Regions from separate parts of the Fictibacillus halophilus genome, predicted to be linked through region 2. Evidence: riboswitches for the same ligand, from Rfam matches in the RefSeq annotation. Region 2 holds a riboswitch; the other holds the start of a gene.
What was found. A riboswitch is a leader RNA that binds a small molecule or an ion and turns the genes downstream of it on or off. The one in region 2 is predicted to bind cyclic di-AMP.
Positions count from the first base shown of each region.

Region 1: linked by a shared signal. The riboswitch ahead of I5J82_RS12375 (dicarboxylate/amino acid:cation symporter) and the one ahead of I5J82_RS03250 (hypothetical protein) in region 2 are both predicted to bind cyclic di-AMP.

Region 1 is NZ_JAEACF010000001.1:2,378,320-2,384,423, forward strand. Features, by position in the region: gene fbpA (Fur-regulated basic protein FbpA) at 21-209, opposite strand; gene I5J82_RS12360 (hypothetical protein) at 333-497, opposite strand; gene I5J82_RS12365 (DNA-3-methyladenine glycosylase) at 659-1,240, shown strand; gene I5J82_RS12370 (hypothetical protein) at 1,237-1,926, opposite strand; gene I5J82_RS12375 (dicarboxylate/amino acid:cation symporter) at 2,081-3,316, opposite strand; cyclic di-AMP (ydaO/yuaA leader) riboswitch at 3,480-3,645, opposite strand; gene I5J82_RS12380 (hypothetical protein) at 3,823-4,017, shown strand; gene I5J82_RS12385 (ABC transporter ATP-binding protein) at 4,043-4,756, opposite strand; gene I5J82_RS12390 (ABC transporter permease) at 4,756-6,104, opposite strand, start outside.
Region 2 is NZ_JAEACF010000001.1:608,296-614,399, reverse strand. Features, by position in the region: gene kdpA (potassium-transporting ATPase subunit KdpA) at 1-930, opposite strand, end outside; gene kdpF (K(+)-transporting ATPase subunit F) at 973-1,038, opposite strand; gene I5J82_RS03260 (HPr family phosphocarrier protein) at 1,180-1,452, opposite strand; gene I5J82_RS03255 (hypothetical protein) at 1,524-1,661, opposite strand; gene I5J82_RS03250 (hypothetical protein) at 1,683-2,096, opposite strand; cyclic di-AMP (ydaO/yuaA leader) riboswitch at 2,331-2,482, opposite strand; cyclic di-AMP (ydaO/yuaA leader) riboswitch at 2,537-2,677, opposite strand; gene I5J82_RS03245 (hypothetical protein) at 2,958-3,206, opposite strand; gene I5J82_RS03240 (MFS transporter) at 3,258-4,541, opposite strand; gene I5J82_RS03235 (DHH family phosphoesterase) at 4,773-5,957, shown strand.

The DNA of each region.
Region 1 (6,104 bases), 1.8 Mb from region 2:
TTTTTTACTATTTAAAAGATTTAACTTATATGATTTTCTTGATCAATAAATTGAGCATTCTTCCACTCTAACTCTAGTTCGCTTAAGGTAAAATCAGTTAGATATCTATGATCTTCATACCCATATAAACCTCTATGAATAAGGTGTTGAATAAGTCGTTGTTTACGTCCTTCCACCGCTCTTCGCAGTTGTCCTTTATGGGAATCCATATAAAATCTTCTCCTTTTGTGAACGTTATTGTTATCTATTCTAACCACATAAAAGAAGATTCAAGCTTATATGCAAACAAAAAAGTTCCCTTATAAGAAAAGGAACTTTCAACGAGATTCGTTCTAGTGTAAGACAGACTTACTCCATTGTTCATAAACCGAATTAGGGGCATTCCAGCATAGCCAGGAAACCATGGTTTTAATTCCATGTTGACTTACTTCCCAGTACTCCCAGCGTCGTTTGGAGAGATTTTCATAAATTCCTGTTTCATTTACCCAACCGTCCATATCAAACGCCTCCTATTCATCTGCTTTATAAAAAATTCTTTTTTCCTCTGTCATTTCCTCTTTTTTAGGGTTTGTAAAACTTCGACAAAAGGAAACATAATTTTACATGAGCCTGTTGTTATTGTACTAATAAACAATAGATGTCATACATAACGAGGGAGATGAAAATGAAATTGTGGGAATTACCAACTCTAGATCTAGCAAAAGAACTTCTAGGTATGAAGTTGATACATATTGATGATGACGCAATAATTTCTGGATATATTGTGGAAACAGAAGCCTATCTAGGACCTGAAGATCGAGCTGCTCATTCCTTTAACAACCGAAGAACAGCTAGAACAGAAGTGATGTACGGTGAAGCAGGTACGATTTACACTTATTTTATTTATGGAATGCATGTTTGCTTTAATATCGTTTCCGGCCCTGTTAATAAACCTGAAGCTATACTCATTAGAGCTATTCAACCTAATGAGGGAATAGAAAGAATGAGGGAAAGACGAGCAAGAGTAAAGAATGAGATTATGCTTACAAATGGACCAGGTAAACTGAGTAAAGCAATGGGATTCACATTAAGTGATAATGGTAAGAAGATCAATGAGGGAAATATACGAGTAGAAGAAGGAATGATAGTAGTACAGAATGAAATTATCTCAGGTCCTCGTATCGGAATACAATATGCCGAAGAAGCCGTTCATTATCCTTATCGGTTCTGGATAAAAAACAACCCTTACGTATCACGTTAATACGCAGGGTTGTTTTCTTTGTTCGTTGAAACCGTAACATCTTCTTCCTGCATGTAATCAACCGTGGTTGTTCGGTTGGTATCTTGCATCCATGCTAGGTGATGATACGTTTGTTTTTTCATAGAAACGTATTTAGCTTGCATAATCAACAGCCAGGAAAGAATGAAAAGTGCTGTTTTTAATACATTTTCCGCAGTAAGTGCAGCTACCTCAATCGGTAGTACATTCACTGAAATACTAGAAATCAATCCTATTACAACAGCGCCTAAGATGAACAATGGCTGGTTGGTACGTAAAAATCTCAGTCGATGCTGCAAGTAGTTCTGTAGTGACAAACGTTCTTGAGTATTGAACTGAAGGTATCTACTCTTAGCCGATTTGGCATTGGCCAATAATCCTTTAGATCGATCTTTCTTCCAAAGTGATTTCATAAATAAGGTGAATTCAATATCACTAGCGGGTTCGTTAATCATTTTTCTGTGAATAAAATTATGAGCTTGATAGAAGGTAAGTGCGTTCTGTACAAGCCTAAGTAATACGTATCCTGCGATGATCGTAAGTGAAAAGACAAACCAAAAAGAGTTCATCGCGCTCTCTGTTAACTCGATGATAGGATGAATAACGGTTTGAATCTGTACCCATATGATCTTTGCAGCAAGTGTTAATATCTCTAGCCATTTTTCCAAGAAGATCACTCCGAAATCTCATTATGTATCTTCTTATTTTACCATGATTTTTCACCAGTGCTTACATTTATTTACTCAACATTAAAAAACTAGGGAAATCGGCATATAAAAAAGCCGCAGAGGTTTAACCCCTGCGGCCGTTTATTGTGTTTATTTACGCACTAACTTCTTGATCACGAGTTCCAAGATGTTTGTCTTCACCTTTATCAACGATTACTGCACATGCAGCATCACCTGTAATGTTAACAGCTGTTCTTAGCATATCAAGAAGTCTATCAACACCTAGGATTAAAGCAATACCCTCAACAGGTAATCCTACAGAGTTCAATACCATCGCTAACATGATCAGTCCAACTCCAGGAACACCAGCTGTACCGATACTAGCAAGCACTGCAGTTAAAATAACAGTAAGCATCTCTGTAATACCTAAATTAACATCGTATACTTGCGCAATAAAAATCGTTGCAACACCTTGCATGATGGCTGTTCCATCCATGTTAATTGTTGCACCAAGCGGTTGAACAAAACCACTGATTGATTTTCGAACACCCAGATTTTCTTGAGCTGTTTTCATTGAGATTGGGAGTGTTGCATTCGAACTTGACGTACTGAATGCTACTGACATTGCTGGTGCAAAGCCTTTAAAGAACCAAATCGGGCTCTTCTTTGCTAAGAGAGCAATTGAACCTCCATAGGCTACAACAGAGTGAATGAAAAGAGCTAAAATAACTACACTCATATATAAGCCCATTGCTTTAATGGCATCCATTCCTTGGCTTCCGACAGCAGAAGCAATTAATGCAAATGCGCCATATGGAGCAAACTTCATAACCACGTTTACAAGGTACATCATAATATCGTTACCTTGTTCAATTAGATCCATAATCCCTTTTGTTTTACTACCCAGCATCGTTAGAGCGAATCCTACAAAAACTGAAAATGCGATAATTTGAAGCATATCACCTTCAGCCATAGCTTGAATAGGATTAGTAGGAATGATATTGAGTAATGTATCTGTTACTGCTGGTGCTTCTTGTTGCTCAAACTTTGCACCTTCTGTTTCAAAGTCCCCAACACCTGGTTTAAAGATGAGTGCTAAAGCCATAGCAATAATAATTGCGATTGTAGTTGTTGCTAAAAAGTAACCGACTGTTTTGGCACCTACTCTTCCAAGTTTCTTCGGATCACCTAATCCTGCTGTTCCAAGTACGATTGAAAAGAATACAATCGGAACGACTAACATTTTAATCAGATTTAAAAATAACGTTCCGACTGGCTTGAATACGTATTTATCAAGCACAGAAAATGCATCTGGAAAGGCTAAATTTAGAATAAGACCTGCAACTACCCCAAGTGCCAGAGCGACCAAGATTTTTGTAGATAATTTCATCAAAAAATACCCCCTTTATTAAATTTTCAAAATATTTAACTCGTGACTGAAGAGAAATATTACTAATATATGCCCTATTTGTTGCATATAAAAACCCACCGAAAATAGAGAGGATTTTCCGTGGGAATACACAGCTACACATAGACTTATCCCATGTGTAGAGTTCTCTCTCCAAAAACGCTTACGAGGTTAGCTGTCGGATTAGGAAATTGAGAGTTGTCCCTTTTGCTTACGCGCAAATTCATCCCAAGGCTTAGAAGCCATAATGTGGTTCCCCCGCTCCTGAATATTCAATCGAATAGAACATCAGGATTCAGCGAATCATATATCATATACTGTAATGTTATCAACATACATAAAATGATGTCAAGGAAACTTGCTATACTTATTTCTTCCAATTAATTGTTTCATGATGAATGTTTTTCCAGATTCTCACTTCTACCCCATAAGCATGTGAGAAAAAACGAATGATGTATAAGGTTCTATTTTTCAGGGAGGTATTGTAAATGAAAATTGTATTTTATGAAAAAGGTGAATTAAGTATTATCGTTGGAGCATCCAAGTTAAAAGGTGAACTTACGATTGAACAAATAAAGAACGAAAGCGAAAAAAAAGCAAAAGAACTGGGTGAATTGTTAGGACGAGAAATCGGATTCTTAATCGACATGAACGGAAAACTAGATACTCAATTCAAAAAATAAAAACCGGGATATCCCGGTTTTTTGTTTAAACGTATGCTAGCGATAACTTTTCTTTATTCCTTTTCAAAACCATTTCAGGACGTCCTTCATCTTGAATCTTCCCATCGTTTACTAGTATGATTCGGTCTCCTATAGCACGAGCATCCTCTTCATCATGAGTAACAAAGATAGAAGTGATTCCAGTACGTTTAAGAATTTCCTGTAGTTCATCCCTAATCTGTAATTGAAGCTTAGAATCGAGATTGCTAAAAGGCTCATCGAACATGATCAAAGATGGGTTTGGAGCCATAGCTCTTGCTAGTGCAACACGCTGCTGCTGCCCACCACTCAATTCATAAGGATAACGAGAAGCATAATCTTCCATACCCACAATAGCTAATAATTCTTCCATTCGCGATTGCTTCTGTTTACGATTCATTTTCGTTAGGCCAAATTTGATATTCTTTTCAACAGTCATATGAGGGAACAAAGCATAATCTTGAAAAACCAAACCAACACCACGTTTTTCTGGCTGAACAAAACGGAATGTATCGTTCATAACTGCCTGATCGATTAGGATCGACCCTTTTGATGGCACTTCTAGTCCTGCTATCAGACGAAGTAACGTACTTTTCCCACTTCCGCTTTCCCCTAAGATTACCGAAACTTCTCCCTGCTTAAAGCTTAGAGATAGATTTTCGAACAAAGGTTCACGCGAATTCTTGTAATGAAATGTTAGGTCTTTGATTTGAACAAACATTATTTTGGCTCCTTTTCTAATACTCTGTGTAAAAAGAAAATCGAAAGTGCACTTATACAAATAATCACCATTGATGAAACAGAGGCTTCGTGAATACGTTCGTCACTTGCATATTGAAATGTTTTTGTAGCCAACGTGTAAAAATTAAAAGGCTGTAGGATAAGAGTAAGAGGCAGCTCTTTTAAAATATCTACAAAAACAAGAATGAACCCCCCAGCAATCGCTCCTTTGATCATCTTGATATCTACTTTAAAAAATGTCTTCGTTACTGACATCCCTAACGTTCTTGAAGCTTCTGTGAAAACTGTTCCTACTTTATCAAAACCTGACTCAATCGAGTTAAAACCGACCGCAAGAAAGCGAACAACATAGGCAAAGATCAGCATACTAATACTGAGGCTCAGTACAAGAGTAGGCTCTAATCCAAGCCATTCGTATAACGTAATTACCTTTTCGTCCAGTGATAGAAATAAAGTCAGTACGCCGATTGCGATTACAGCTCCAGGAATCGAATAGCCTAAAACCGTTATTTTGGAAAATACCTTCCCTCCCCAACCTTTTGACAGACGACTAAAGTTAGCGATGATTAAGGCCACGATAATGATTAGAACTGAACCTATACCCGCAACAAAAACTGAGTTCCAAATCAAGTCTGCAAATGTAGCACTTAAAATGACGTCATATGTCATATACACCCAATGTAAAAGCTGTATAAAAGGAATTCCGAAAGCTAGAGCAAATAAAGAAATAAAAAAGCTTAGTACAGCGTATTTTTTCCAACCTTTAAGTTCTTTTGGTTCTAAGGGCCGTACTTTTGAAGTGGAATAGCTATACTGCTTCCTACCCCTTATTACTTTTTCAAGGATTAAGATCAAAATTACAATCAACATTAAAGTACCCGCTAACTTGATAGCTGAATAGATATCTCCCATTCCGAACCAAGCTTGAAATATGGCAGTACTAAACGTTTGGATACCAAAATATTTAACTACACCGTAATCATTAAAGACTTCAAGAATAACTAGACTAACGCCACCAACGATCGCTGCACGAGACACAGGCAGCACGACTTGTATAAATGTCATGAACGAACCTTTTCCTAACAAACGCGCATTCTCGATCAGTGATGATGACTGATTTTCTAAGAAGCTTCTTGTAATGATATAAACATAGGGATAAAGAAACATCGTAAAAATGAAAACAGCACCTGGTATGTTCATGATGTCAAAAAACTTTTGGTCTACTTTTATACCAAACTGGTTTCTTAATGTCGTCTGAATGACTCCTGTATAGTTTAGAATGCCATGGTACGTATAAGCTCCAATATAAGGTGGTATTGCAAGAGGAA
Region 2 (6,104 bases):
ATTCAATGCTGGATTTCCGTTGCTTTCAGAGATATAAATTAATGATAAAAATGCGGTAAATAAAATAGCCATCGCACTGAAAATGACCCAGCCTTGTTTTTGGTTTCTAGCAAAACGGCCATAGGTGTAAGTTAATGCAGCAGGGATACACCACATCGATAAAATCTCGATCACGTTCGTTAAAGGAGATGGATTTTCGAAAGGATGTGCAGAGTTTACTCCAAAGAATCCTCCACCGTTTGTACCTAAGTGTTTGATAGAAACAAGCGAAGCTACTGGACCCGTAGCGATTTCTTGTTTTTCTCCTTCAAGCGTTGTAACTTGGATCGTACCATCTAACGTCTGAGGAACCTTTAATCCAACCAGAACCAATGTAACCACAACGGCCATTGGGATAAGTAAACGTGTATGTCCTTTTACAAAGTCTTCAAAGAAATTGCCAATGGTTGACCCTTTGCTTGTAATACCACGTATAAATGCAATAGCAACAATGATTCCTGTTACAGCAGATGTAAACATCATCATCATGATGACCGACATTTGAGAAAAATAAGAAAGTCCAGTTTCTCCACTGTAATGCTGCAGGTTTGTATTCGTCATAAAACTGACAATCGTGTTAAAAGATAAGGTTTGTTCCATATTGTCTATATTGCTCGGATTGAACGGAAGCAGTTTTTGCAGACGTAAGATGACATATCCGACTGCAACCAAGACGATATTCGTAAGTAATAATGACACCGTATATTTTTTCCATGTCATACCCGGTCTTTCTTTGATTCCGGATATGGAATAAATCATTTTCTCAATCGGACCAAAAATTTTATCTGTTTTATTAGCCTTGTTTGAAAACACGTGATAGATATAGCTTCCTAACGGTTTAACGATCAGAAGCAATAAAACGATCACGATTGCAATTTGTAAAACTCCCATAACCATGTTCCTCCTAAATGAATCCTTTAATATGTTGTTCGGTTAAAACTTTTCAGGGTTAATTAGTGCATAAACCAAATATAGAAAAACGCCACCAGTTGCAATCATGGTTATTATCATTTTTCCTTGTCCCCTCCTGCGATTTGATCACACCAATAAACAAATTTAAAATAAAGCAAAAATGAAACGACTAGTGTTAAAACCATATAAAGATCTAACATGTATCTTCCTCCTTACCTAACTAGTAAACTACTCAATAAAACCCGATAACATATGTGATAAATTTTTTATGGCATCTTGTGAATCGCAGCCTTCAACTCTAAGTGTGATAGGTTCATCTTGATTCCTTGAATAATGTGACAAAAAGAATAGATTGACCGATAGCAAGCCTTTCGCATTAATTTGTATTCCTTGGTAATAGAAAAGGATCTCACTCTCGAAAGAACCAGCAGCATTGACAAATTCATTGATCTGTCCGATCGATAACCGTCTTGGCAATAAAACAACTGACTCTGCTCCCATTATTTATCCCTGCCTATCAGTGATAAGAATTTAGAGGGAGCACGCGGCAAAAGCTCCCTCTTCAGATTTTTTTAACCTTTGTTGCGAAGTGTGTCCTGTATCGACCATTTAGAGAGATTATGCTGTATTACACTTGCGTAATATGCATTCAACTGTTCTCTTTTGGCTTTTAATAAGATTTGTTCAATTTCACTCGGACTCATTTTCATTTTTATATTCCTCCGTTTCTTTTATGAAGAAAGTAAGAATTGAATGTTTCCTGTTTTGTTATAGATTACGTAGTCGGCACCTAGTTCTTTGTATACTCTTGTGATGTACCTTGTGTCTGATTTAATGACATAAACAGGTAGGTTATAGATGCTGCGAATGAGCTCGATCGTTTGGCAGCATTCCAAAAAGCCTGATTCAACGACAATAATCTTTTGGACAAACGGCCCTACCATTTCAATCAATTTACGTTTGTCACCATAATTCATGACATACACATGTTGAAAACCAACTTGTGAAAGTCTGTCTGCCTCTTCTCGGTTAGGAACGCATAGAACAAGAGATTGATATTCATCACATAATCTTAGTTTTGAAATAAATACATCTGAAACTTGGTCAGGAAACATGATGAGCACGTTTCCAGATGGTATTGCCATCGTTTACTTCCTCCATTTCTTAAAGAAAACTTGGCTGATGCCAAGCCTTTCACGTCAGCCTTAGTTGCACTTATACTATCGTCTTAAACTTGTTGCTACGTCGAAAATCATCGTGCAAACAAGCTATAATTTCTGATAGTGTAAAAAAAGACAACAAAAAAGAAGCCTGCGGAAGAGGAACTCTTCTCGCGGCTTCTACACATACTTGAATAAGCGTGTAAACACACGAAATTTGTTGCCTCTCTCTGAACGCTTACGGAGTTAGCTGACGGATTCGGGCTTGAGAGTAGCCCTACTCGATCACTCGAGATTCACCCCATGCAGACACGATAGCCTGCGGTTGGTTCCCCCGCTCCCTAAAGTTAGGAATTAAGCGATAAAGACGCATGATATAATAATCATAGTTTTTTAAATTATAACGACATTTTTTTCAAATTCACCTTCCCTCTCCTACCACGCTTACGAAGTTAGCTGACGGGTTCGGACGGCAGAAGTCGCCCGACTTAATAAGTTTCACCCCTGGCAATTAAAAAACTGCCGATGGTTCCTCCGTTCCAAATTGGATTCAGCGGTCATGGAAAATATTTAAAGATTTAAGATAAGGACTATATTACTCCTGGTTTCCACTGTTGTAAATCAACCAAAAACACTAAAATATCTATATTTATTTCCAAAATCTCTTAAAATAACCTTCTTTATGCATAACCTGTAACCCTTACAACTATTTTCATTGATTTTCATTGATTTTCATTATTTTTATAAACAAAAAAATGTTTTAATATTCTAACAATTAATATCTGCAATTGAATGTTTTTAATACAAAATAAAAAAACTCTGCAAACATAAATTTGCAGAGCCTTGTTAAAACGATCTAAAATCCAATCTCTGTCTTTTAGTCCAAAGCCAAGCGCCTGTGAACAAATGAATTGCAAATACTACAAAGACCGCTCCATAACTTTCTGTAACCCAGCTCACAAACCAAATGATCGGCAAAGCTAAAAAAAGGTTAACAAGCATCAAAATCCATGAAGTTCTCGCAATCGCTACAAAGAATAGAATGATCGGTAAGATTAAAAAAAACCAGAATAGTACGTTTTGAAATGTTGCCATGGCTTCCCCTCCGCTTTTCATTATAAAAGGGCTTCGCCATAAACTCCACCTTTAGACTGGTATTTTTTCTAATTGTAACTCTTTTTTGTTTTCATCATCTTCCGTATCATACTTTGGCAAGGTGAACATATAAAAAACTCCAACAAGTATCAGACATCCTCCAACAACCCAGAACAGCATTTCAACAGTTAAAAACTTCGGGAAAAATACCGCGATTAAACCGAGGGTCATGGTATGAGATAACATATTGATTGGCGTGATCCATCCTTGAACACGCCCCATCATTTTAGGATCTACAATCTTAGGTAACCAGCCACCGATTCCGATATTGATTAAAGGAATGCTAATCCCAGCCAATCCCGTAAAAATAAAGAAGAAGAAAACATTTGGCGCGATGGCGCATAAACCAAGTGACAACCCACTAACGAATAGACCAAGAACAATGGCATACGAGAGTCTAATCTTTTTAGCAAGCATCGAACTTAACACACTCCCTGTAAGTATGGATACACCAAACACAACACCCATCCACATCATCATTTGCTCATAATTATCTGGAACGAGTTTATATTTCATGATAAAAGCCGGCAAAACAGACAATCCTCCATTTACTATCCCAAACAAGAAAAACCCGAAAATTAGAGAGAGGAGAAGCTTTGACTGCTTAATATAGACAAACCCCGCAGTGAAATCCTTCCATACCATCTTTACACGAATATCCTTGAACTTGTGTAGTCCGTTCGGTAGACGAACTTCTTCATTTACTCTCATACTCATAATTAACAATGCTGATATAACATATGTAACAAGATCAAACGCAATTGCTCCTTGTATGCCTACACTCCAATAAATAAAAATGGCAATCATATTTCCAAAAAGCATAAATAAACTGCCTACCATTTGATTTAATCCAGCTGCAATTGCATAATCCTCTTTTGAAAGTACGCCTTGTACCATCGCTTGGTCGGCTGGATGAAAAAATTTACCAACAGCACTTCTTAAGAATAAGATAGCAAAAATCAACGGCATCCAATCAAGCCATATAGCACCCATTAATAGAAGGCACAGCCCTGCACAAATCCAATCACAATAGAGTGCGATCTTTTGACGGTCCATACGATCTGCTAACACTCCTACGATAAAGAAAACAGCTAGTGTTGGTAAAGAATACATCAATTCGGCAAGTGTTGCATAAAACGGCTGTTCACCGAACTTATCCAACAAATAAAACATAAAAGCTGTAACTCCTATGATACTTCCCATCATTGAAGTAAAACCAGCAAAAAACAGCTTTCTGAAGTTTTTATTCTGAAACACTTTCAGAAATTCCTTCACATCATAACCTCCAACTTTGCATAATTTGCATCATTACCATTTTCTACCTAATGCCATCATTTGTAAATATTTTTATGTGATACTTCACAAGAAGTATTGAGCATATCCATTCCCTTTTCAGTATTAAAATCAGCTGAAGTTGTAAATGAAAAGAATACTACGATATAAAGGTTGAACTTTATGCTTTATGACGATACTCTAGACAGAGAGCATAATAGAGAGGATACTGACATGATTCATTTATTTTCACACAATGATTTAGACGGAAAATCGTGCGGTTATTTAGCACAACTAGCATTTGGAGACAACTGTAAAATTTCGTATTGTTCACACGGAACGATTAACGACCGTGTAGAGATGCTGCTCGATAATCCAAAAGAAAGAAAAACAGAAATTATTATTACAGATATTGCGGTTAACGAAGAATTAATGATGAGACTTGATGAACGCTCGAATGCAGGAGGAAAAGTGAAGCTGATCGATCACCATGCAACAGCGCTTCATTTTAATGGGTTTGATTGGGGGCATGTTCAAGTTCGTTATGATGATGAACGTTTAACATGTGCCACTTCCCTTTTCTACGAATATTTGATTGAGAATGGCAAGCTTAAGCCAACAGGTGCACTCGATGAGTACGTAGAGCTTGTACGTTTATATGATACGTGGGAATGGTTTGACCAAAAAGTCGAAGCTAAGCGTCTCAACGACTTATTCTTCATCCTTCCTCCTGATAAATTTGAGGATCAGATCATGGAACGCTTAAAAGGTGATTCATTTCAGTTCTCAGAAACAGAAACGACGATTCTTGATCTGGAAGAAGAAAACATTGCAGATTATATTAAAAAGAAACAGCGTCAGATGGTTGAAATCTGGGACACTTGGTCTTTAGGTGAAGGATCAGAAGAAAAAACCTACAAGATTGGTATCCTTCACGCCGAACGCTATCATTCAGAACTTGGAAACGAGATCAATCGGGAGAATCCTCACTTAGACTTGATTGTGATCTTGAACATTGCCAACAAGCGTATTGGACTACGCACCATTCATGATGAAGTGGATTGCTCGATCTACGCGAAGCAGTACGGAGGCGGTGGACATCCTAAAGCTTCAGGTGGAAACATGACTTCTGAAGCGTTTGAAAAGTTTGTTGTTGCTGCCTTCCATGAACAGCCTCGACGAATCGATGCACCGAAGAACGAACACAACGTGAAGGAAAATCCTGATGGCAGCTTGTATGTGAACAACCATCGTGAAGTTTCTAAGATCTATTCGGAAGATAACCAAACATGGCTGATCTCACATAAGACACATCCGGTTGATGAAACATTTGAAAGCTATCAAGAAGCTGAAAATTACGTCAAGCGCCACTTTGAAGGCTGGCTAATGCGTGATGATGAAGCACATAACAGCAACTAATCAGAGAATGCTCAGACCACACAAGGTTTGAGCGTTTTTTTATTTTACTAAAACATAATGAGATACAAAGAATTGAATATACAAAAAGGACTAACTATAGTAGTTAATCCTTTTGCCTATTTATTCGACGGTACCAGAATGTACGAT